DNA from 3 places in the Neisseria lisongii genome. Region 1 is predicted to be linked to each of the others. Evidence: predicted binding sites of a transcription regulator. Region 1 holds the regulator's gene; each other region holds the start of a gene.
The links. Region 1 encodes FNR, which switches genes on or off when oxygen is low (the NO sensors DNR and NnrR bind a similar motif). Its sites were predicted from a motif close to TTGATNNNNATCAA; they were not measured.

Region 1 (8,195 bases):
GTCTGCACGACGGTTCGATTCAGATTGTGTCGGCACACAGTCCGCTGCGGGAATTGCAGATTCTGCGGGATAAACTGTTGAAAATGCTTGCCGACCATCCGGATTGGCAGCCGCACGATATTGCGGTGCTGACACCCGACATCAGCCCGTACACGCCGTTTATCGAAGCAGTGTTCGGCAAGGCGGCGGGCGGCGGGCAGCCGTTGCCGTATTCTGTTTCCGATGTCAAAATCAGCCGCAACCAGCCGTTGCTGACCGCATTGGCGCAACTGCTGGCATGTTTGGAAGGGCGGTTTGAAGTCGATCAGGTGTTGGCTTTGCTGGACAACCGTTTGGTGCGGGAACGCTTTGAATTGTCGCAAGACGATATGCCGCTTTTGAAAGATACGGCGGCGCAGCTCAATATCCATTGGGGCTGGGACGGCAGTATGCGTGGCGGAGGCGACAATCTGTTTACTTGGCAGCAGGCGCTGGAACGTTTGGTGTCGGGCTGGCTGATGCCCGAAGGGGCGGCGATGTGGCACAACATCAGCGCATGGCATGCCGACATCAACCGGCTGGCGGTGTTTGCCCGTTTTACCGCATTTGTCCGCACGTTGGCGGAAATCTATCAGGCTTGGCAGCAACCGGCCGATACGGCGGTTTGGGTGCAGCGTATCCGTGATACGTCGGCGGCGCTGTTTGCACCCGATAAAGCAGATCAGGCAGCATTGCAACAGTTTGAACAGGCGCTGGCGGCGTGGCAGCAGGATACCGATACCGCCGGTTTCAACGGAGATTTGCCGCTGCATACCGTAATCCGCCACATCAGCCGTTTTCTCAACAGCGAAAGTCAGGCAGGCTTCCTGCGGGGCGGGATTACTTTTTGCAGCATGGTGCCGATGCGCAGCCTACCGTTTAAAGTGATTTGCCTGCTGGGACTGAACGACGGCAGTTTCCCCCGCAATACCCGTGCCGCCGAATTCGACCTGATTGCCCGCCACCCGCAAAAAGGCGACCGCGCCCGCCGCGATGACGACCGCTATCTGTTTTTAGAAGCCTTAATCAGCGCACGGGACGTGCTGTATCTGTCGTATGTCGGCCGCAATATCCGCACCGATGAAGCACTTGCCCCCTCGCCGCTGCTCAACGAACTGGTCGATACCGTGGCCGCCATGACCGGCGTTTCCGGCAAAAACCTGTTGGAAAACTGGATAGAGCAACACCCGTTGCAGGCGTTTTCGCACCGCTATTTTGCCGCAAGGCCGTCTGAAAACGGCGTTTCCGCCTTTATCAGCACCCGCAGCGACTACGCCCAAGCCCTTGCCCAAGCACCTGAAACAGCGCAGCCGTTTTGGGTGGAAGCATTAAACGAAGCCGAACCCGAAACCATCATCGCCCAACACCGTTTGACCGCATTCTGGCGCAATCCGCTGAAATATTGGCTGCAACACAATCTGGCGTGGCGGGAACCGTATTTTGACGAAACATTGGCTGCAGGCGAACCGTTTGAGCCGGAACATACCGAAAAAATCATGGACGCTTATCTCGAAGCCCGCCGCAACCGGCAGGATTTTGCCGAAACCGCCGCCCGCCTGCAGGCCGAAAGCCTGTTGCCTTCGGGCGAACTCGGCAAATTGTGGCAGCAGGATTTCCAAACGCTCGCCAAACAAATCGACGGCGAACTGCTCGACAGCCGCCTGTTACCGCCGCAAACCTATGAACTGACCATCGGCGGCGCAACGCTGCACGGCAGTCTCAGCCATCTGCATCAGGCGGGCAGAATCATCTTTAAAAACCGCAATCTAAGCTATCCCGACAAAGTCGCCGCTTTGCTCGAACATTTACTGTTTTGCGCCGTAAGACCGTCTGAAACCGACAGTTGCCGCACCTATTGGGTTATCGGCGGCGAAACCCAAATCCTGAACGACATTCCGCAGCAGCAGGCATCGGCATTTCTGGAAAGCTGGGTGCAGTATTTCCAAATCGGGCAACAACGCCCGCTACCGTTTTTCGCCCGCCTAAGCTGGCAGACGGCGGAAAAATACTGTAAATCCGAATCCGATTGGGATACCGCCCGTCAAGAAGCATGGACGCTGTATCACGGCAAGAAAAACCAAACCGCCCAAAAAAGCTATACCGAAGCAGCGCTGGTGTTCGGCAATGATGAACAAGAACCGGTGGAAACGCCGCTGTTCCGACATCTGATTGAAGATATGCTGGCACCGGCAATGGCAGCAGCGTTTGGGGAAGAAAAAGCAGCGGAATAAATAAAAGAAGAGAGGCCGTCTGAAAACCGTAGGTTTCGCTAAAACGAGCAAAGCGAGTTTCTGCGAAGCTAAAATCGTGATCGTGCAACGGGCTTGATTTATGGTTGAAATCCCGAATGTTCCGTAAAAATCGGTAGCTATAGGGCGTAGGTTGGGTCTCGCCCCAACATTATTGAAAAAACCTTGAAATATAGTGGATTCACTTTAAAAGTAGTACAAGGCGAGCCAACGCTGTAATACTTTTAAAGTGAATTCACGATATAATATTTTGTTGGGTTACGCTCGTACTTCGCCCGCCGCAGCCTACGCTGGTTTTGTTTGGAAAATATAGTTCCATTCAGTCTTAAAACCCGAAATCCATCTGAATATCGTCCGGATTCACGGTTTCGCCGGATTGGGCGGCACGCTGGCGGATTTTTGCCCGCCGCTGTGCCAACAGCCGCATTACTTGGTGTTTTTGGTCGTCCGACATCTGCAGCCAATACAGCCGTTCTTCACGGCTGCGCAGGCAGCCTTTGCAATAGCCTTTGGCATTGGCTTGGCATACGCCGATACACGGGCTGGGAATGGTAAAAAAATCGGGCTGCTGCATAAGGGTGTCGGATACGCAGGAATAATGGTTTGATTGTATATAGTGAATTTACTTTAAAAGTATGACGGCGTTGTCTCGCCTAGCCGTATTATTCATACTGTCTTCGGCTCGCCGCCTTGTCCTACTTTTAGTAAATTCACTATAGCAGAATCGGTAAAAAAGACAAACCGAAAATATCTGTCTGATGTATCAATGCCGTCTGAAAATCGGGTTTTCAGACGGCATCATCGTTTCGGTTTTATCTAAACCGTTTGCGAATATTTGGCGGTGGTTTCTTTATGCCGCAGGTGGTAGTCGAACACCATTGCAATATTGCGGATTAGGAAGCGGCCTTTGGGCGTAACCTGCAGGCCGTTGGCTTTGAGCTGCACCAGTCCCAATTCCGCCATCTGCTGCAAATCGGCGAGTTCGTCTTTGAAATAAACGGGAAACGGGATGCCGAACATATCTTCGTACAGGGAAAAATCCAGTACGAAGCGGCACATCAGGTCTTGAATGATGTTGCGGCGCAAGATGTCGTCTTGGTTGAGCTGGTAGCCCCGCATAACGGGTAGGCGGCCTGCGTCGATGGCGGCGTAGTAGGCATCGATGTCCCGCTCGTTTTGGGCGTAGGTACTACCGATTTTGCCGATACTGGATACGCCGATGGCCACCAAATCGCAGTCGGCATAAGTCGAATAACCTTGGAAGTTGCGTTGCAGCCAGCCTTCTCTGAGGGCGATGGAAAGCTCGTCGTCGGGTTTGGCGAAATGGTCCATGCCGATAAAGACATAGCCGCGCTCGGTCAGGGTTTGTACGCAGTATTGCAGCATATCGAGTTTTTCTTCGCTACCGGGAACGGCGGCGGTGTCGATGCGGCGCTGCGGTTTGAAAATGTGCGGCAGGTGGGCGTAGTGGTAGAGGGCGAGCCGGTCGGGGTCGAGGCTCAATACGGTGTCGATGGTGGTTTTGATGCTTTCGACCGACTGGTGCGGCAGGCCATAAATCAAATCGACACTCACGGATTTGAAACCGGCTTCGCGGGCGGCATCAATCACTTCTTTGGTTTCTTCAAAACTCTGAATGCGGTTCACGGCTTCTTGAACTTTGGGATCGAAATCCTGAATGCCCACGCTCATGCGGTTGAAGCCGAGTTTGCCCAAATGCAGCACGGTTTCCCGGCTGACTTTGCGGGGGTCGATTTCGATGGAGTATTCGCCGTTGGGAATCAGCTCGAAGTAGGTGCGGATCATGGCGAAAACCCGTTCGAGCTGGTCGTCGCTCAAAAAAGTGGGCGTGCCGCCGCCGAAATGCAGTTGCGCCAGTTTTTGCCGGCCGTTGAGGTGCGGCGCAAGCAGTGCCATTTCTTTTTCGAGATACTCGATATAGGCATCGGCACGGGATTTGTCTTTGGTGATGATTTTGTTGCAGCCGCAGTAGTAGCAGATGGTGTTGCAAAAAGGAATGTGGATATAAAGCGAAAGGGGCTTGTTTAAAGCCCCTAAGTTGCGCAAGCTCAGAGCGTGGCGGTATTTTTCTTCGTCAAAGCCGCTGTGGAAACGGTCGGCGGTAGGGTATGAAGTATAGCGGGGGCCGCTTTGGGGCAGGCTGGCAATCAGGTCGCGGTCGAACTCGGGTTGTTCGCTGTTTTTGATGGTAATGATTTTCATATTATAAAAAGCAGTGTGTGTTAATGAAGGGATTAGTAAAAAAGCAGATAATTTGATAGAATGCCACACTACCATATTATGGTAAACCTGCATTGATGTATGTCAATCATGGATAAGTTCCCTTCAAACGGGGTATGCCCGCTTTCGGGCCGCTACTTCAATCAGCCGCTGCAAGAAGTTTAGAAAAAAGGTATTCTGCGTTATGACCGCTCACAACCCTCCGTCTCAGATGAAAGCACTCTGCTCAACGTGTTCGCTGCGTGAGCTTTGCCTGCCTGTCGGCCTGCTGCCCGGCGAGTTTTCGCAACTCGATGCCGTTATCCGCCAAAGCCGACGTCTGAAAAAGGGTGAATACCTGTTTCGTGCCGGCGAGCCGTTTACCTCGCTGTTTGCCATTCGTGCGGGCTTTTTCAAAACCACCGTTGCCAGTCAGGACGGTCGGGATCAGGTAACCGGCTTTTTTATGTCGGGCGAACTGATCGGTATGGACGGCATTTGTTCGCATGTCCACAGCTGCGATGCGGTGGCGCTGGAAGACAGTGAAGTGTGCGAGCTGCCGTTTGCCCATATGGAAGAGTTGGGTCAAAATATCCCCAGCCTGCAAACCCATTTTTTCCGTCTGATGAGCAGGGAAATCGTCCGAGATCAGGGCGTAATGCTGCTGTTGGGCAATATGCGTGCCGAAGAGCGGCTGACCGCATTTCTGCTGAACCTGTCCAACCGCTTGTATTCCCGTGGCTTTGCCGCTAATGAATTTGTCTTGAGAATGTCCCGTGAAGAAATCGGCAGTTATCTGGGCCTGAAACTGGAAACCGTCAGCCGCACATTGTCCAAGTTCCATAACGAAGGCTTGATTTCGGTGGAACACAAACACATTAAAATCCTCGACCCGCAGGCGCTGAAAAAAATCGTGTCCGGATGTACGCAGGCGATTTAAGACAAGATTTGGAATACAAAAACAGCAGCGGAATGCTGCTGTTTTTTAGTGTCGGATAAATCACCAAGGCCGTCTGAAAACCTGATTTAGCTTCGCAGAAACTCGCATTACCCGTTTTAGCGAAACCTACGGTTTTCAGACGGCCTCTTAACATCAAACCGGATATTAAATCGAGAAATCCTCTTCAATCGGCGCATACAGCATACGGTCAATCGTTTCACGGGTCAGTTTCGGCGCAAACATATTGATGAAATCATAAGCATAGCCGCGCAGATAGGTATCTGCACGCACCGCCACCCAAATCGGCGAAGCATCAAACAAATGGCCGGCATCGACCAGCTGCAAATCGGCATCGATAGTTGGGTCGTAAGCGATTTTCTCGATAATGCCGACCCCCAAACCCAGTTTGACATAGGTTTTCAACACATCAGTATCGTCCGCCGACAACATTTTTTCCGGCAAAGGCAGGCGTGCTTTTTGAAATGCACGGGAGATATTGCTCTGCGGATGAAAGCCGAATTCGTGCATAATCAGCGGAAATGTTGCCAAATCTTCGATTTTCAAAGGATTTCGGCACTCAAGCAGTGGGTGGTCGTGCGGCACGATAACGGCGTGTCCCCACTCGCCGCAAGGCAGTTTGCGCAGTTCGGGGTGGATTTCCACGCTTTCGGTGATGATGGCCAAATCCGCCTCATTATTACCGACCATCTGCGCCACCGCCGACGGGCTACCCTGTTTGACGGTCAGATTTACCTTGGGATAACGTTTGACAAACGCCGCCACCACCGCCGGTAAGATATAACGTGCCTGCGTATGCGTGGCGGCAACCGCCAGCGAGCCGCTGTCGTGGTCGGTAAATTCGCTACCGATGTTTTTAATGTTTTGCACATCACGCAAAATCCGTTCAGAAATTTCCAACACCGCCTTGCCCGGTTGCGAAACCGATACCACCCGCTTGCCGCTGCGGATAAAAATCTGAATGCCCAATTCTTCTTCCAAAAGCCGGATTTGCTTGGAAATGCCCGGTTGCGAAGTAAACAGCGCCTCCGCCGCCTCCGATACATTAAGGTTGTGGCGGTAAACTTCGAGGGCGTAGCGGAGCTGTTGTAATTTCATAATAATCGGTGTGGGTTTTATGCGACAAAACGGTGTCTAATTTAGCATATTTTCCCCGCTTCTGCGCCGGTTGCGATAATTAATGGATTAAATTTTTGTTTTTAAAAAAATTATCCGTACGGTTTGATAGGCGGTAGGCCGTCTGAAAAAGCTAATGTTGTTTTTGTACAACGAGAATGGCAGCAGAGCGGCAATTTCCGCTTAAATAAATGACACGGCGTTGATTTTTCGGCATGATTAACGCTGAGGAAGCAGACGGTCGGAGAGTGGTTCAGAGGCATTCAGTCTTGACGTTTGCCCCTTGCTTCTTTATAGTGTAATCCGACATATCCGATTTGCCGACATTTTATATGCGGCCTGTATATTGGTAATTTGCGGCGGTTGCCTTCAGTATCCGTTGCATAATAAATTTTGATGAGGGAATAAAATGACCAAACAGCTGAAATTAAGCGCATTGTTTGTTGCCTTGGTTGCATCTGGTACTGCAATGGCAAGTGAAGCACATACCAAACACGGTTACACCGTAAGCAGCAAATCTCAAGAAGTTGTTCGCAACAACTACGGCGAGTGCTGGAAAAACACATACTTCGACAAAGCCTCTCAAGGCCGTATCGAATGTGGCGACCGTGAAGCCGTTGCTGCTGTTGAGCAAGCTCCTGAGTACGTTGAAGAAACCGTATCTCTGTCTTCTAAAACTCTGTTCGGCTTCGACAAAGACGCTCTGCGTGTAGAAGCTCAAGAGAACCTGAATACTTTGGCTCAACGTTTGAGCGATGTTAAAGTACAAACTGTACGTGTTGAAGGCCACACCGACTTTATGGGTTCTGACGAGTACAACCAAGCCCTGTCTGAGCGTCGTGCCAATGTTGTAGCCAACTACTTGGTGGCTCAAGGCGTACCTTCAAGCAAAATCTCTGCTGTAGGTTTGGGTGAATCTCAAGCACGCATGACTGCTGCTTGTGAAGCCGAAGTTGCCCAACTGGGTAAAAAAGTTTCTAAAGCTAAGAAACGTGCTGCTCTGATCGCATGTATCGAGCCTGACCGTCGTGTAGATGTGAAAATCCGCAGCGTGGTAACCCGCCAAGTTGCTCCGGGTCAATCTGTTGAAGGCCAAGGCGAGCGTCCTGCTGTTGATGAAGGTTGGATTCCTTCTCCATACAACGGCGTACACGGTTACGCTAAACCTTAATCAGGTTTGTGAAAAATCCCCGCTTTTGCGGGGATTTTTTGTTGGGTGGAGATGTATTCGCAACAGGGCAAAACTTCACGCCTGCTTTATCGGCTGGTATGATAACCGGCTTTCGGAAAGGATAAACGATGACGGAATTTGATTTTATCCGGCGTTATTTAAAACAGCAAAACGATGCTGATGTGGTGTTGGGTATCGGCGATGATGCGGCGATTGTCCGACCCCGCAGCGGCTTCGATTTGTGTTTCAGCAGCGATATGCTGCTGAAAAACGTCCATTTTTTTGCCGATGTTTCGCCTGAAGATTTAGCGTGGAAAGTGTTGGCGGTCAATATTTCCGATATGGCGGCGATGGGTGCAGTGCCTCGCTGGGCGCTGCTCAGCGCCGGTTTGCCAGAATTGGAAGCCGATTGGCTGCAGCGTTTTTGCGACAGTCTGTTTGCCTTGGCGCAGCGTTTCGGGGT
Region 2 (8,195 bases), 800 kb from region 1:
GGCGGTGGCAATGCCGCCGGCGGTTTCGAGGCCGCCGGAAGGTTCGGGGGAATATTGGATGTTTACGCCGTATTGGCTGCCGCTGCCCAGCGAGTGTTCGATTTGTTCGCCCAGCCAGGCGTGGTTGATAACGATTTCAGTAATACCTGCCTGTTTCAGACGGCGTAAATGCCAGCCGATGAGCGGTTCGCCGCCGATTTTCAGGAGCGGTTTGGGACAGGTGTCGGTCAGCGGGCGCATTCGTTCGCCCCGACCGGCGGCAAGTATCATGGCTTTCATGCTTGTCCTTGAGATGTAGAGTCGGTTGTTGGTGAGCGGTTATGGTGAATTTTGTCGGAATGTGTATTTTCAGACGGCCTTTTCGGTTACATCAGGGATTTGAACGAGCGGCGGAAATACAGCAGCGCCGGTGATTCGGCGGCTGCGGTTTTGATTTCGTGCAGTTCGACAAAAAAGACAATATGCGTACCCATTTCCTGTTGGGAAACAATGCTGCCGTGCAGATGGGCGAGCGAGCCTTCGACTTCGAGTTGCCCGCTGCTGCCCCGATGCCAGATGTGGTATTCAAAGCGTTCTTCAGGGGACAGGTCGGTCATGCCGGCGAAGTGGCGGGCGATGTCTTCCTGATGGTCGGCAAGGGTGTTGATGCACAGATTTTGGTTTTGCTGCAGAATCGGGATAATTTGGGCTTCTTTATTGATGCACAGCATCACCGTGGGCGGCTCGTCGGTTACGGCGGTTACGGCGGTCATGGTAATGCCGTAGCGGCCGGCTTCGCCATCGGTGGTGATAACGTGGACGCAGGCGGCGCAGGAAGCCATGGCATCTCGAAAAGGTTGCTTAAGTGTGTGTGTCAGGGGCATGTTTTATTTCAGTAACTGTTCGATATGGGAGAGCTCGTTGAGCAACTCTTTTAATTGTGCCAGTTTTTCTTTGGATAATACGGTTTCGATAATATCGTAGCGTTCATCAACCTGAATACGGATTGCTTGGTAGAGTTTTTCGCCTTCGGGGGTCAGCTTGAGAAAAACCCGGCGTTGGTCGTTGGACGGTTTCAGGCGGACAATCAGATCGGCTTTTTCCAGTCGGGTCAGAATGCCGGTCAGGCTCGGCCGCAAAATGCAGGCTTGGTTGGCAAGGTCTTGGAAGTCCAAAGTGCCGTTTTCTGCCAGCAGGCGGATAATGCGCCATTGCTGGTCGGTTACGTTGGCCTGATTCAGAATGGGGCGAAACTGGGTCATCAGCGCTTCCCGAGCCTGAATCAGCGCAATATTAATCGATGCATGTTTGGAAGGATTATGCATAATGGGTCTCCTTTATGGCTGAATATCCGGATAATGAAGCGTTGAGCGTAATTAAAGCCGTCTGAAAAAGCTGTTTGGCAAAATTCAGCGGAAAGTGTTTGTTTTTCATAAGGTAAATCAACGCAATATGGAAAATAACATTTCCGGCTGCTCCGTTTTCCGTATCCGCACAAAACCGGTTGCCATGATGAAAACAGTCGGCAACAGTTTGCATGATAGTGGGAACGGTTATTTGCGATATTGTTTGGGAAATGAACAATGCGGCGGTTTATTGTGATGATAATGGTCGCATGCGTATATCCTTTCTAATCTTAGACTATTTTATTAAAAATCTCAACAAAATCATCACTGGTATTCTGGTATTCGGTATTGGCTGTATTTGAAACAATTTCTGTTTCAGCAGGTGGTATGGTGCAGATGTCGGGAATCAATACGGTCGTCGGAATAATGCGGTATGGCGGATAAAAATGCTTGATAAGTATCGGGGGAAGAGGAGAATTGAAAAATATCATCAATCAGGAAAAAAATGGTTTGCCGTCATAAGGTTTACTATAGTTAAAACACCGAATTTTCTGTACAAATCGGCAAGCTAAGTTGGCCCACCTGCACTTTGTTCCCCGTCTCGCTGGCGGGAAGGGGTTAGGGGAAGGGTGGCTCGCTGTGGTGTCATATTTTTTCGGTTGATTTACTATATTTTTGCGGAAAACAAGAATTTTATCAGGGATAAAGAAAACCGCATTGCAGTTTTCGAAAGTGTATCGAAAATTGCAATGCGGTCTGTATAAGTAAACAGTAAAACGGATTAACGTTTTGAGAACTGTTTGGCACGGCGGGCTTTGCGCAGACCCGGTTTTTTACGTTCCACTTCACGGGCATCGCGGGTAACGAAGCCTGCAGCAGACAGAGCCGGTTTCAAAGCTGCGTCAAAGTCGATCAAGGCACGGGTAATGCCGTGACGGATTGCGCCGGACTGACCGGTTTCGCCGCCGCCGACTACATTGACTTTGATGTCGAAAGATTCGGTATTTTCAGTCAATACCAATGGTTGGCGGACAACCATGCGGCTGGTTTCGCGGGCGAAGAATTCGTCAACAGGGCGGCCGTTTACGATGATTTGGCCGGTGCCTTTGGTCAAGAATACACGAGCCACTGAACTTTTGCGGCGGCCAGTGCCGTAGTAATATTTACCGTTCATGTCGTGTCCTTATTTCAGTTCCAAAACTTTAGGTTGTTGTGCGGCATGACCGTGTTCGGCACCTGCATACACTTTCAGTTTTTTGATCATGGCGTAGCCCAAAGGACCTTTCGGCAACATGCCTTTAACGGCTTGTTCCAAAGCACGGCCGGGGAAAGTTTCCTGCATTTCGCGGAAAGTACGCTCGTAGATACCGCCCGGGAAGCCGGAGTGGCGGTAGTATTTTTTGCCTTCGAATTTGGCACCGGTTACACGCAGTTTGTCTGCATTGATAACGATGATGTAATCGCCGGTGTCAACGTGAGGAGTGTATTCAGGCTTGTGTTTGCCACGCAGACGGTGTGCAACTTCGGCTGCAACGCGACCCAAAACTTTATCTTGGGCGTCGATGACGAACCATTCGCGCTTCACCTCATGCGGTTTCGCTGAAAAGGTTTTCATAGGTAGAAATCCAGATAGATATAGAAAGTTACCAATTTTAAAGAGAACTTCTGCCTTTGTCAATCTTGGTCGGGGTTTATTGCGTGATTTGTTGTATGCTTGCCGAAGTGCCTGCGGATTGGCGGTTGGGGTGTGGGGTTTTTGATGCGGCGTGGGCGGGTGAATGTGGGATATGTGTTAAGAAATTTGGTTAATTCACTATCATAAATACGAAAAGCCGTTTTTCAGACGGCCTTGGGGAAAGGGAAAACCTGCCGCAGCGTTATGCGACAGGTTTGTCGGGGTTCCCCGCTGATGACGTTTGGGCCGGATTCGCTTGAACCTTGAGGACAAGGCGGTCGCCTCGGGTAGTTTCGGGTGCATCCGTTGAAGGACGCTCGCGCCCACTACTGCTCCCGGCAACCTGGAGCGAACTTATTGGTTCAAAGGAATATATGCCTTTGCGTACACCGCAGGGAAGAAGAGGGTCAGTTTTGGTTGAGCCGTGCCAGCGCTTTGTCGCAGGCTGCGGTCATGTCGGTTATTTTACGCTCAAATTCGCCGATTGCCAAATCATCTTTCAGGCTCATTTTCAAAAGGTCGTGGACGACGTTGAGGGCGGCCATGATGATGATGCGGTCGCTGCCGACGATTCGGCCGCTCTCTTTAATTGCCTGACTTTTTTTGTTTAGCATATCAACAGCTTGCAGCAGGGTGGCTTTTTCTTCGCTCGGGGTGTTGATGGTCAGGACGGTATTCATGATTTCCAGGCTGACTTGTTCGGTACTCATGCGTTTTCCTTATCGGTCGGTTGTTCTGCCGGAAGGCGTGCCATCAGTTGGCGGATTTTTTCGGCACTTTGTTCCAAGGCGCTGCGGTAGCGGGCGTTTTCTTCGGTGAGGCGGTCAAACTTGCCCTGCAGGTCTTCTTTGAGTTTGCCGACTTGTACCAGCAGCGCTTCGCTCAATTCGCTGACGGCGGTTTCGTGTTCCTGTTTTTGTTGCGCCTGTTCGGTGTGCAGGCGTTGGATTTCTTCCAGCAGGCGGCGGTTTTCGCCGATCAGGGTTTCAAATTTTTGGGCAAGCTGGTAAACGCTGATTTCTAATTTGTCTAGTGATGGGTTCATGGCCGGTATCTTTGGGAAAATAGGGCGGGTTGTTTGGTTGCTTTGCGAGGGCTGCACTATAAGTGTTTCGCTGCAAGGCTGTCAAATTGCGGCTGAGGCCGCCTGAAAAACGGGTTTTATTTTCGCTAAAACCCGCTTCGCTGATTTTCAGACGGCCTTACTGCTGCGCCGTTTTGGTTGTGTTATTCAAAGCGGGTGTCTCGGTCCATCAGGCGGCTGACGACTTGCGACGGGGTCATTTCCTGACGGATCAGATACAGCAGAGTTTGGGTAATCGGCATGTCGATTTGGTATTTGCAGGCGGTGTTGAACACTTCTTCGATGGTGCTGACCCCTTCGGAAACGTGGCCGATTTCTTTTAAAACCTGATGAAGTTCTTTGCCTTCGGCCAAGCCCAAGCCGACACGGCGGTTGCGGGAAAGTGCGCCGGTGCAGGTCAGAATCAGGTCGCCCATGCCGGCCAAGCCCATCATGGTTTTCGGTTGCGCACCCATGGCAACGGCCAAACGGGTAATTTCTGCCAAGCCTCGGGTAACCAGTGCGGCACGGGCATTCAGGCCGTATTCGAGGCCGTCTGAAAGGCCGGTGGCAATCGCCATCACGTTTTTGACTGCGCCGCCGACGGCAACGCCAATCACGTCGTTGCTGCCGTAGAGCCGCATCACATGGCTGTTTAAGGCGGGAACGAGGGATTCGATCCATTCTTTGTTTTCGGATGCCAAAACCACGGCGCACGGCAACTGTTTGGCCAATTCCTGCGCAAAGCTCGGGCCGGACAATACGCCGATACATTTGTTGTCCGGCAACACTTCTTTCAATACTTGGAACGTTAAAAGACCGGTGTCCTGTTCGAAGCCTTTGCATGCCGCCAATACCGGAAGATGGCCGGCTTGATGATCTTTGAGCATTTCGGCGCTGTTGCGCAGGCCGGCAACCGAGGTAACAACCAATACCAGTTCCGAATCATGCAGCGCATCACCCAAATCGCTGTGGGCGGTCAGCGTGTCGGGAAAGGCGAAACCGGGTAGGGCGTGTTTGTTTTCACGGTCGTCCTGCAAGGCTTTAATGTGTTGCGGATTGCGCGCCCACAGGGCAACACGGTGGCCGTGGCGGGCAAAGTGAAGCGCCAGCGCAGTCCCCCAAGAACCTGCGCCCATTACGGTAATGTTCATGTCTATCGTTCCAGAAAATAATTGTGCCTAACTTTAAAACAATCATTGCAGCGGTGCAAGTAATAAGCCGTAATTTATTGATTTCGGTTTATTTAAAAAAACATGTCGGAAAACAGGCTATCAGTAAAATAGCAAAAACCTATGGCGGGTGAAAACTTGATTTATCACAAAAGCCGTCTGAAATTTCTTTTCTATACTTTACATAAACTAAAAACACCGGCTGCCGCAACGCAGCTGCCGTAAAAACCAAAATAAGGAACACCTCCATGAAATATCCGATTTTCAGCAAACTCGGCTTATCATTCGCAGTGGCCGCAGCGCTCGCAGCCTGTGGCGACAAAGCTGCCGAACCGGTAGAAAAACCGGCCGAAGCCGCTTCCGCCGTGGAAGCCGCTGCACCGGCATCGGTTCAAAATGCGCCACAGGAAGAGCAAGAGCTGCTCAAACGGGCGCAAGGCATCTTCAAACCGCTGCCGAGCGATGAAGATATGCAGAAAATCCGTCCATTTACCGCCGAACAAGTCAAACTCGGCCACCAATTATGGTTTGAACCGCGCTTGTCCAAAGGCAATACCGTAAGCTGCAACTCCTGCCACAACTTAGCCACTTCCGGCGTGGACAATCTGCCGACCAGCCCTGGCCACAAAGGCGGTTTCGGCGGCCGCAACTCACCGACTGCGCTGAATGCCGCCACATTAGAAATGCAGTTCTGGGACGGCCGTGCCAAAGACGTGGAAGAACAGGCCGGCGGCCCGCTGCTGAACCCGATTGAAATGGCCAATGCCAGCGAAGAAGCCGTAGTGGAAAAAATCTCCGCCATTCCGGAATACCAAGAACTGTTTAAAACAGCCTTCCCTGAAGGCGGCATATCGTTCAAAAACATCACCAACGCCATCGCTGCGTTTGAACGCACATTGCTGACCCCGACCAAATGGGACGCTTACCTCAAAGGCGACATCAATGCCCTGAACGAGCAAGAACGCAAAGGCGTGCGGGCCTTTATGGATAACGGCTGTATTGCCTGCCACAACGGTGTCGGCCTCGGCGGCAATTCCTTCCAAAAATTCGGCTTGGTACAAGGCCCGTACTGGAAATTTATCGAAGACCCGAAACACGACAAAGGCCGTGCCGACGTGAGCAAAAACGCAGCGGACGAATTCTTCTTCCGTGTACCGGGCTTGCGCAACGTGGCCAAAACCTATCCGTATTTCCACAACGGTAGCGTTTGGGAATTGGATAAAGCCGTGAAAATCATGGGTCAAGCACAACTGGGCAAAGAATTGCCGCAGGAAGACGTGGACAACATCGTTGCCTTCCTGAACACCCTGTCCGGCTCAGTTCCCGAAGCAGCCCGCATTCTGCCCGAACTGCCGCTGACCGCTCCGACCACCACCAAACCGGACAACAAATAATCTTGTTCTGAAGCCGTTTTCGTAAGTGGAAACGGTTGCAGATATGGTAAAACAGGCCGTCTGAAAATCGATAATCGGTTTTCAGACGGCTTTGGTTTTATTTGTCCAACGCAAATAATGCATTCCCGTGCTGTTTCAGCCAGCGTTTGGCGGCTTCGGTGTGCGGGGTGTGGCGGTTGACCAATGCCCAGAAACGGGGGCTGTGGTCGGGGTGGGGTAAGTGGCACAGTTCGTGTATGCACACGTAGTCGGCAACGAATTCGGGAGCGCCGATCAGCCGCCAGTTGAGGCGGATTCCGCTGTTGCGGCGGCATACGCCCCAAAAGGTTTTGGCGTTGCTGAGGGCGGTGGCGGCGGGGTGGAGCTGCAGTGTTGCGGCGTGGCGGGCGAGGCGGGGCAACAGGTAGTCGGAGGCTTGGTCGATAAGAAAGCGGCGCAGTTGTTCTTTTTGTTGCGGCCAGTCTTGCGGCGGTAACAGGATTTCAGACGGCGTTTGGAGAATGGTGTTGCCGCTGTGTTCCGCCACATTCAGGGCTATGCCGTGAAACCAGATGTGGCTGGGGCGGGTGTCGCTGCGTTCTTGCGGTGTTTTCGCCAGCGTTTTGAGCAGCAGGGCTTCGTTGTCGGCGAGCCATTTTTTGAATGCGGCATCGCTGAGAAACGGCGGTATATTGATGCTGATACTGTGGCGGTCGAGCGGCCGCAGTATCAGGTTTTTTCTGGCGCTGCGTTTGAATTGGATGCTGATGGTGCGGCCGTCGGCAAGTGTGTGCTGGAACAGGGGCATTTTCAGACGGCCTGTTTGGGGGCAAACGGGCCTTGTCCGGTGATTTCGGCTTGGCGTGCTTCAATCCAGTGTTCGCATTGCGCCATTAATTCGGCTTCGCTGCCGCTGTGGTGGGCAATCGGTTTGCCGATAACCACGCTGATGGTGCCGGGATATTTCAGAAATGAGTTTTTCGGCCAAAATTCGCCGCTGTTGAGGGCGACAGGTACGATGTCCATTTCAAACATTTTTGCCATGCGTGCGCCGCCGAGCTTGTATTTGCCGTGCGTGCCGGGCGGATGGCGGGTGCCTTCGGGGAAAATGGTAATCCAAAAGCCTTCGTTTTTGCGTGCCAAGCCCTGTTTGAGCAGCTGCTCGTTGGCTTCGCGGCGGTTGTTGCGGTCGATGCCGATGGTTTTCACCAGTTTCAACCCCCAGCCGAAAAAGGGGATTTTAAATAATTCTTTTTTGGCAACATAGACTTGCGGCGGAAAAATTTCCTGCAGCGCCAGCGTTTCCCAGCCGCTTTGGTGTTTGGCGCAAATAACGGCGGGGGCGGCGGGGATATTTTCAGCGCCGGTAACACTGTATTTCAGCCCGATAATGTGTTTGAGCGAGGCGTTGAGAATGCGTACCCACAGCAGCGCCACGGGGTGTGCGCCAACGGGCAACAGTGCGCCGAGCAGCATAAAGGGGAACAGGGTAATCAGGCTGATGGTGAGAATCAGCCAGTAAATTAGGTTTCTAATCAGTAACATAATGTTTTAATATTTGATAGGCCGTCTGAAAAATGGGGTTGG
Region 3 (8,195 bases), 860 kb from region 1:
CGTACAACTCTGTTTTCAATCCCGCCCCTGATAGCTGCTTCTGTCGGGGGCTTTTTATTTTATCTTGTGGTTGGTGTTTCTTATACAAGGTTGGGTCGCAACCCAACACGATTGGAAATACCTTGAAACATAAGATTTTGTTGGGTTACGCCCGTGCCTCGCTAACCACAAACTACGCCTGCTTTTGTATGGAAAATTCGTATATTGCTCAGCAAGTTTAATAACCCCGTCCCGCAGGCGGGAAGGGTGGTTTATCGGTTTTCGATATTTTTCCGATTAAAATCAACGCACAATAATACAATTTTTACAACAATCTTTTTTTACCCAATCCAACCATGTTAGCCATTCTTCCCTTTGCCCATTCCCTGCTGCAACACGCCATACGCAGCGGCGACTGTGTGCTGGACGGCACGGCGGGCAACGGCCATGATACGCTGTTGCTGGCCCGCTGCGTCGGCGATAGCGGCACGGTGTATGCTTTCGATATTCAGGAAACCGCCCTTGCCGCCACCCGCCAACGTCTGCAGCAGGCGGACATGCTGCGGCAAGTGCGCCTGATTCATGCCGGACACCAACGCTTGAGCGAATTTGTCCGCCGTCCGCTTGCCGCCGCCGTGTTCAACTTCGGCTATTTGCCGCACGGCGACAAAACCATTACCACCCAAGCCGAAACCAGCATTCAGGCGGTAGCGCAAACGCTGAATCTGCTCAAAACCGGCGGCATTGCCGTGTTGGTGCTGTATCACGGCCACGCCGCAGGCAAAACCGAAGCCCAAGCCCTGCTGGACTATGCCGCCAAGTTGCCGCAACAGCAGTTTAAGGTGTTGCAGTATCAGTTTATCAACCAGCAAAACAGCCCGCCGTTTATACTGGCAATTGAGAAAACCGGCTTGACTTGATGAATAAGCCGTCTGAAAATCGTTTTTTCAGACGGCCTGTTGGCGCCACTGTTCGGGTAAACGCAGGTATAGTGAATAACCCCAAAGCAATACAAGGCGGCGAGCCGCAGACAGTATAAATAATACGGCAAGGAGAAGCCAACGCTGTAGTGCTTTGGGGTTATTTCACTATACTTTTCGGATAAGTGGTGCAACTTTTAGTTGCTGGCGTTGATTGAAATCCGTTAATACAATGATTTTCGGTATGATGAATGCACTGCATACCGAGCAATTTTGTTTACACTGTGATGGAGAATAAAATGAAAAAACTGTTGACCGCCTGTGCCGTGTTGGCACTTACCCCCGCCGCATGGGCCGACGGCGTAGCATTGGTGCAGAAAATGTATCAGGAAGCCCGCCACAACGACGGCACCAGCGTGGTGAAAAAACACGCCGACGGTGCGCTGAAAAAATTAATCGTCCGCAGCGAGAAAAGCGGCGAACTCTGCGTCGATGCCGACCCGATGTGGAACAACCAAGACCCGGAAACTGCAGCCAAAGTCAGCGTCAGCGCTTTAGGCGGCAACAAAGTGCGTGCCAGCTTCGTGCAATACGGCGAACGCCAAAACATCGTCTATACCGTAAACTGCTCCGCCGCAGCGTGCAAAGTCAGCAACGTCGGTCGATTGAAGCAAACCTTGGCCGCTTGCCGCTGATTGTTTTAGGGTTTTGAAAACACACAAGCCGTCTGAAAATCCGATTTTCAGACGGCTTTGCCGTATTTGGCTATTTTGCTGCATCTTCCAACATCGGCACAAAGCGGCTTAAATCGATTCTTGCTGCTTGGGCGGCGGCGAGGACGGTTGCGGGGTTGCCGCCGTTGCGGATTTGTGCCAAGCCCCATAATAAGGCGGAACGGGTGCCGCTGCGGCAATAGGCGAGGATGGGGGCTGGGACGGTTTGCAGGGCGGCGGCGAAGGTGTCGATGTCGGCGGCCTGAATATGGTTGGGGGAGGCAATGGGTTGGTGCAGTGCGGTGATATTGTGTGCCGCCAATGATTGTCGGATTTGTGCAAACTCGGGCTGCGCCGGGTCTTCTCCGTCGGGGCGGTTGCAGATAACGGTTTGAATGCCCAAAGCGGCGGCTTGTTCGATGTCTGACTGGGTGAGTTGCGGGGCGATGTAGAGGGTATCGGTGAGTTTTTGGATAGACATGGGGTTTCCTTTCGGGGCGGGTAACGGGGGTTGAGCAGTATTTCACTATATATAGTTAAAACACTGAATTTTCTATACAAAAGCAGGGTAGGTTGAGGTTAGCGAGGCACGAGCGTAACCCAACCTTATATTTCAAGGTATTCCCAATCGAATTGGGTTTCGACCCAACCTACGCCATGTTTAAAAACCGTATGATTTATTCAGTGTATTTACTATAGTGAATTAACTGAATAATCCATACCATTTAATCCGGCACTTGTAGGGTGCTTGCCAAAGCACGCACCTGTTCTGTGAGTTTTATGTCGAAGTCGTCTGAAAATCTGATTTTAGCTGCGCAGAAACTTGCTTTGCTCGTTTTCAGACGGCATTCATGTGGAATTAAAGAACACGTGCATGCTTGGGCAAGCACGCTACACACGATTCTCCTTCCCGCCAGCGGGACGGGGAACAGTGTAGGGTGGCGCAACTTGTTGCCCACCAATCCTATTTTGATTTCCTATATATCATATTTTCAGACGGCCTGTTTTATCTGTCGAGGCCGTTTGAAAATACGGTTTAATGATTGAACAGCCAGTTTTCAAACAAACGTTGGTCGGCGATATGGAGTGCGGCGGTGTCGGCTTCTGCGGCTTGGGCTGTGAGGACGGTTTGCCGCAAGATGCCGTTGCGGAAAAAGTGGACGGCGGCGCTGTCGCCGACGGCGAGTTTGCGCCATTGTGCCGCCAAGTCGGTGCAGGCGTAGCCGTTGAGGGCGATGATTTTGTCGTGCGGACACAGGCCGCCGTTTTCGGCGCTGCTGCTGTTGAGAACTTGGGTAAGGACGGCATGGTCGGCGTGTTGGGTAAAACGTGCGCCGATTGGGGCGGCGGCGTTTGGCTGTTGCCATTCGAGCGTAATGCCGGCGGATTGCAGACAGTTTTCCAGAGGTAATTCGTCGGTGCTGGATAAGGCCGTCTGAAAATAGGCTTCGAGGTTGAGGCCGGTGATTTCTTGGCAACGGGCTTCCCAGCCGCCTTCGGGTATGCCTGTGCCGTGTTCCAGCCAGTCTTGGTAAAGTCGCCGCATCACGTTATCCAGCGAGGTTTTGCCGTTGCTTTGGCGGCGGATGGTCAGGTCGAGGCATAGGGCGGCGAGTGCGCCTTTTTGGTAGTAGCTGACGATGGCGTTGCTGCTGTTTTCGTCCTGCTTGTAAAACTTGTTCCATGCGGTGAAGCTGGATTCGGCCAAACTCTGTTTCAGACGGCCGGGGGTTTGGCGGATGCGGCTGATAAGTTGGCCGAGCAGTTTGAGATAGGCTTCGGGGGCAATCACGCCGCTGCGGGCTAGGAATAAATCGTCGTAATAAGAAGTAATGCCTTCAAATGCCCATAATTGCTCGGTATAGCATTCTTGGTTGAGGTCGTACGGGGCGAAAGCGGCGGGCTTGATGGATTTGACGTTCCATGCGTGGAAATATTCGTGGCTGAACAGGCCGAGCAGCTGGGTGTAGGCATCGTCGGCCTCTTCCATGCCTGCAGCGGGCAGGCTGTGGCGGTCGGACTGCAGGGCGGTGCTGCTTAAATGTTCCAAGCCGCCGTAGATATTGTCGCCGAGATGGAGCAGGAACAAATATTCGGTAAACGGGGCAGGGGCGGGGAAAGCGGCCAGCTCGGCAGCGCAGATTTTCTGCACATCGTTAATCAGGCGGTTGCGGTCGAATTCGGGATAAATGCCGCTGAGGGCAATACGGTGGGCGATACCGGCGGCTTCAAATTCAAGAAACTCGATTTGGCCGAATTCAAACGGGTGATCGATAAATTCGGCATACGAGGCCGTCTGAAAAGTGTGCGGCGCAATCTGCGGCATGGAAGTGGCTGTTTGCCAGCGTTCGGGGAGGTGTTCGAAAGTGAGGCGGTGGGGCAGGGTTTCATAGCCGGAAATACGCAAAAACAGACAAGCCCCGTCAAAAAAACCGCGTTCGGTGTTTAAAAATGCGCCGCGCACCGATGTATCGAATGCGTAAACAGTGTAGCAAATTTGCCACTCTCCCTCGCAAGCGTCGGCTGTCCAAATATTTTTACTTTTTTGCTGCAAAACCGCCGGCTGCTTGTTGCAAAAGGCTTTCAGTGAGGTGATGTGGCGGGAAAAATCACGCACCAAATAGCTGCCGGGAACCCAATTCGGCAGGCTGATTTCCAGCGGCAAGGTGTTATTTTTAATGAAACTTAACGTAATTTCCCATTCATGCGGCAGGCATTTGGGGCGGACGGTGTAATTCAGCATTTGGCTCAGTTTCCGGTGTTAAAACAGGTTAGGAGGCGGATTTTCAGACGGCATTTATATCTATATGAACAATATAGATAAAACGGCTAAGCGGCAATGTAAACGCCGCTGTGATAGTTTATGTTAATTTGATTCATATCATATTTCAAACAGGGGAAAGGCTTTAATATTACACCATTACATTACCCGACAAATGTAATACTGCTTGGCTCATTTTTACATATATGTTAAATTTAGAAAAATTTAGACTGACCCTGATTGTCTGTTTTCAGCTTTCAGATTAGGCCGGATAAAAAATTTTCAATTCCCATAATTTATGGAGACCATTCCCATGGACACACAAACTTATAACTACAAGGTGGTGCGTCAATTTGCCATCATGACAGTAGTTTGGGGTATTGTGGGTATGTTGGTCGGCGTGATTATCGCTGCCCAATTATTCGCACCTTCCCTTAACCTCACCGACATCGGCCCTTGGTTTCACTTCGGCCGCCTGCGTCCGTTGCACACCAATGCGATTATTTTCGCATTCGGCGGCTGCGGTCTGCTCGGTACGTCATACTATGTGGTACAGCGCACCTGTAACACCCGCCTGTTCTGCGGCCCGCTGGCTGCCTTCACCTTCTGGGGCTGGCAACTGGTGATTGTTGCCGCCGCCATCTCTCTGCCTTTGGGCTACACCCAAGGTAAAGAGTATGCCGAGCTGGAGTGGCCGATTGACATCTTGATTACCTTGGTTTGGGTTGCCTACGCCATCGTATTCTTCGGCACCATCGTGAAACGCAAAGTGAAGCACATCTACGTAGCCAACTGGTTCTACGGCGGCTTCATTCTGGCGGTTGCCCTGCTGCACATCATCAACAATATCAGCATTCCTGCCGGTTGGATGAAATCCTACTCTGTTTATTCAGGCGCAGTTGATGCCATGGTTCAATGGTGGTACGGCCACAACGCCGTGGGCTTCTTCCTGACCGCAGGCTTCTTGGGCATGATGTATTACTTCGTGCCGAAACAAGCAGGCCGTCCGGTTTACTCTTACCGCTTGTCTGTGGTGCATTTCTGGGCGTTGATCTTCACCTATATGTGGGCGGGTCCGCACCATCTGCACTACACCGCACTGCCTGACTGGACTCAGTCTTTGGGTATGGTTCTGTCGCTGATTCTGTTCGCACCGTCTTGGGGCGGTATGATCAACGGTATCATGACGCTTTCCGGCGCATGGGACAAACTGCGTACCGACCCGATTCTGAAATTCCTGATCGTATCTCTGTCTTTCTACGGTATGTCCACCTTTGAAGGTCCGATGATGTCGATTAAAACCGTAAACGCCTTGAGCCACTACACCGACTGGACTGTTGCACACGTTCACGCAGGCGCATTGGGCTGGGTAGGTTTCGTAACCATCGGTTCTGTTTACTACATGCTGCCACGTCTGTTCGGCCGTACTTCTATGTACAGCACCAAACTGATTGAAGCACACTTCTGGATCGCTACCATCGGCGTGGTGCTGTATATCGCCGCCATGTGGATTGCCGGTGTGATGCAGGGCTTGATGTGGGGTTCTCTGAACGACGACGGTACGCTGACTTACTCTTTCGTAGAGTCTGTAAAACGTACTATGCCTTACTACCTGATTCGTCTGACCGGTGGTCTGCTGTATCTGAGCGGTATGCTGATTATGGCCTACAACGTTTACCGTACGGCTATGAGTGGTAAAGCAGTCAATGCAGAAATTCCTGCAGTTTCGCAAACCCAGCACCACTAATTAAAGAAAGATAGGCTACCAAAATGAAATTACAACAATTAGCTGAAGAAAAAATCGGTTTTCTGATTGTATTCACTTTGCTCGTGGTCAGCGTGGGCTTTTTGATCGAAGTAGTGCCGCTGTTTTCCAGTAAAGTGGTAACACAACCCGCTCCGGGCGTGAAACCGTACAATGCCCTGCAAGTTGCCGGCCGCGATATTTTTATCCGTGAAGGCTGTTACAACTGCCACTCGCAAATGATTCGTCCGTTCCGTGCAGAAACCGAGCGTTACGGCCATTACAGCGTTGCCGGTGAGTCGGTTTACGATCACCCGTTCCAATGGGGTTCTAAGCGTACCGGTCCTGATTTGGCCCGTGTAGGCGGCCGTTACTCCGACGAATGGCACCGTATCCACCTCTTGAACCCGCGCGACGTAGTACCTGAATCGAACATGCCTGCTTTCCCTTGGCTGGCACGCAACAAAGTCGATCCGGAAGCAACCGTTGCACACATGAAGGCATTGCGTGCCGTTGGTACGCCTTACAGCGACGAGGAAATCGCCAAAGCACCTGAATCACTGGCGAACAAATCAGAGCTGGACGCTGTAATTGCCTACCTGCAGGGTTTGGGTTTGGCATTGAAAAACGTAAGGTAACATCATGGACGTTAACTGGATTCGCTCGCTTTTTACGCTTTGGGTTTTCCTCTGCTTCATGCTCGTGATTTATATTGTGTTTCACCGACGCAATAAGCAAAATTACGACGAAGCGGCAAGCAGTATTTTTGATGAAGATTCGTCCGATAAAAACGGGCGATAACCGGTTAATCCGTGATAACGGAGCAAAATAATGAACACAACATCCCAATTTACCAGTAATTTCTGGACTATATACATTGCTGCCATCGTCCTGCTCAGCTTTATCGGTTTGGCTTGGCTGCTGTTTTCGCAAAATGTTGTGAAGCAGCCGAAAAAAGGTGAAGAAGTTGAAACCACAGGACACGAATGGGACGGTATTGCAGAATACAACAACCCGATGCCCCGCTGGTGGTTTTGGCTGTATATCCTGACTTGGGTATTCGGTGCCGTTTATCTGGTACTCTACCCGGGCGTAGGCGACTACAAAGGCCTGCTCAACTGGAGCAGCCACGGCCAATACGACAAAGAAGTTGAAAAAGCCAATGCGCAATATCAACCTCTGTATGCCAAATTTGCCAAAATGCCGATCGAAGAAGTGGCAAAAAATCCTGAAGCACGCCAAATCGGTAAAAACATGTTTGATACTTACTGTATCCAATGTCACGGTTCGGATGCTAAAGGTTCTAAAGGTTTCCCTAACCTGACCGACCACGACTGGTTGTGGGGCGGCGAACCTGAGAAAATCCACGAAACCATCGAAAAAGGCCGTGTCGGCGTGATGGCTGCATGGGGTCCGCAACTGGGTGAAGAGCGTGTCAAAGACGTTGCCAACTATGTGATGTCTCTGTCCAAACCTAAAGACCAATACGATGCCGAGCGTGCAGCACGCGGTGAAGCACTGTTTAAAGGTCCGCCTGCAAACTGCTTTACCTGCCACGGCGACAAAGGTCAAGGTATCCAAGGCTTAGGCCCGAATCTGACCGACGATGTTTGGTTGTGGGGCGGTTCGCAAAAAACCATCATCGAAACCATCACCAACGGTCGTCACAGCCAAATGCCGGCATGGGGCAACTTCTTGGATAAAGACAAACTCCACATCATGACCGCTTATGTTTGGGGCTTGTCTAACAAAGACGGTAAAGCACCTGCCAAAGCCGAAGCCAAACCGGCTGCCGCACCTGCAGAAGCAGCTTCTGCACCTGCCGCTGAAAAAGCCGCCGCACCTGCTGCCGCCGCACCTGCTGCCGACGCAGCTGGTGTCAGCCTGAACAGCGACAAAACCGTAGGCACATTCTACTTTGCCACCGGCAAAAGCGATGTAGCCGAAAATGCGGCAAATGTGCTGGCTGACTTGGTAAAAGCAGCAAAAGACGGTAAAAAACTGGTGGTAAGCGGTTATACCGACAGCACCGGCAATGCCGAAGCCAATGCCAAACTGTCTAAAGAACGTGCGCTGGC

Region 2: a site for FNR is predicted at 5,374-5,387, ahead of PJU73_RS06730 (cytochrome-c peroxidase). Genes of this name have one in related genera too.
Region 3: a site for FNR is predicted at 4,484-4,497, ahead of ccoN (cytochrome-c oxidase, cbb3-type subunit I). Genes of this name have one in related genera too.

The regions. Positions count from the first base shown of each region.
Region 1 covers NZ_CP116766.1:204,647-212,841, forward strand. The annotation lists gene recC (exodeoxyribonuclease V subunit gamma) at 1-2,249, shown strand, start outside; gene PJU73_RS01000 (DUF1289 domain-containing protein) at 2,593-2,841, opposite strand; gene hemN (oxygen-independent coproporphyrinogen III oxidase) at 3,084-4,490, opposite strand; gene fnr (fumarate/nitrate reduction transcriptional regulator Fnr) at 4,693-5,427, shown strand; gene PJU73_RS01015 (CysB family HTH-type transcriptional regulator) at 5,593-6,543, opposite strand; gene PJU73_RS01020 (DUF561 domain-containing protein) at 6,971-7,732, shown strand; gene thiL (thiamine-phosphate kinase) at 7,861-8,195, shown strand, end outside.
Region 2 covers NZ_CP116766.1:1,469,321-1,477,515, reverse strand. The annotation lists gene murU (N-acetylmuramate alpha-1-phosphate uridylyltransferase MurU) at 1-279, opposite strand, end outside; gene hpaC (4-hydroxyphenylacetate 3-monooxygenase, reductase component) at 366-863, opposite strand; gene hpaR (homoprotocatechuate degradation operon regulator HpaR) at 867-1,304, opposite strand; gene rpsI (30S ribosomal protein S9) at 2,107-2,499, opposite strand; gene rplM (50S ribosomal protein L13) at 2,509-2,940, opposite strand; RNA gene ssrS (6S RNA) at 3,222-3,401, opposite strand; gene PJU73_RS06745 (cell division protein ZapA) at 3,408-3,710, opposite strand; gene PJU73_RS06740 (hypothetical protein) at 3,707-4,045, opposite strand; gene PJU73_RS06735 (NAD(P)H-dependent glycerol-3-phosphate dehydrogenase) at 4,228-5,217, opposite strand; gene PJU73_RS06730 (cytochrome-c peroxidase) at 5,484-6,629, shown strand; gene PJU73_RS06725 (M48 family metallopeptidase) at 6,727-7,416, opposite strand; gene PJU73_RS06720 (lysophospholipid acyltransferase family protein) at 7,419-8,153, opposite strand.
Region 3 covers NZ_CP116766.1:1,409,860-1,418,054, reverse strand. The annotation lists gene mnmM (tRNA 5-(aminomethyl)-2-thiouridylate-methyltransferase MnmM) at 336-899, shown strand; gene PJU73_RS06460 (hypothetical protein) at 1,199-1,594, shown strand; gene PJU73_RS06455 (TIGR01244 family sulfur transferase) at 1,665-2,093, opposite strand; gene PJU73_RS06450 (M61 family metallopeptidase) at 2,649-4,355, opposite strand; gene ccoN (cytochrome-c oxidase, cbb3-type subunit I) at 4,687-6,120, shown strand; gene ccoO (cytochrome-c oxidase, cbb3-type subunit II) at 6,144-6,755, shown strand; gene PJU73_RS06435 (cbb3-type cytochrome oxidase subunit 3) at 6,760-6,918, shown strand; gene ccoP (cytochrome-c oxidase, cbb3-type subunit III) at 6,949-8,195, shown strand, end outside.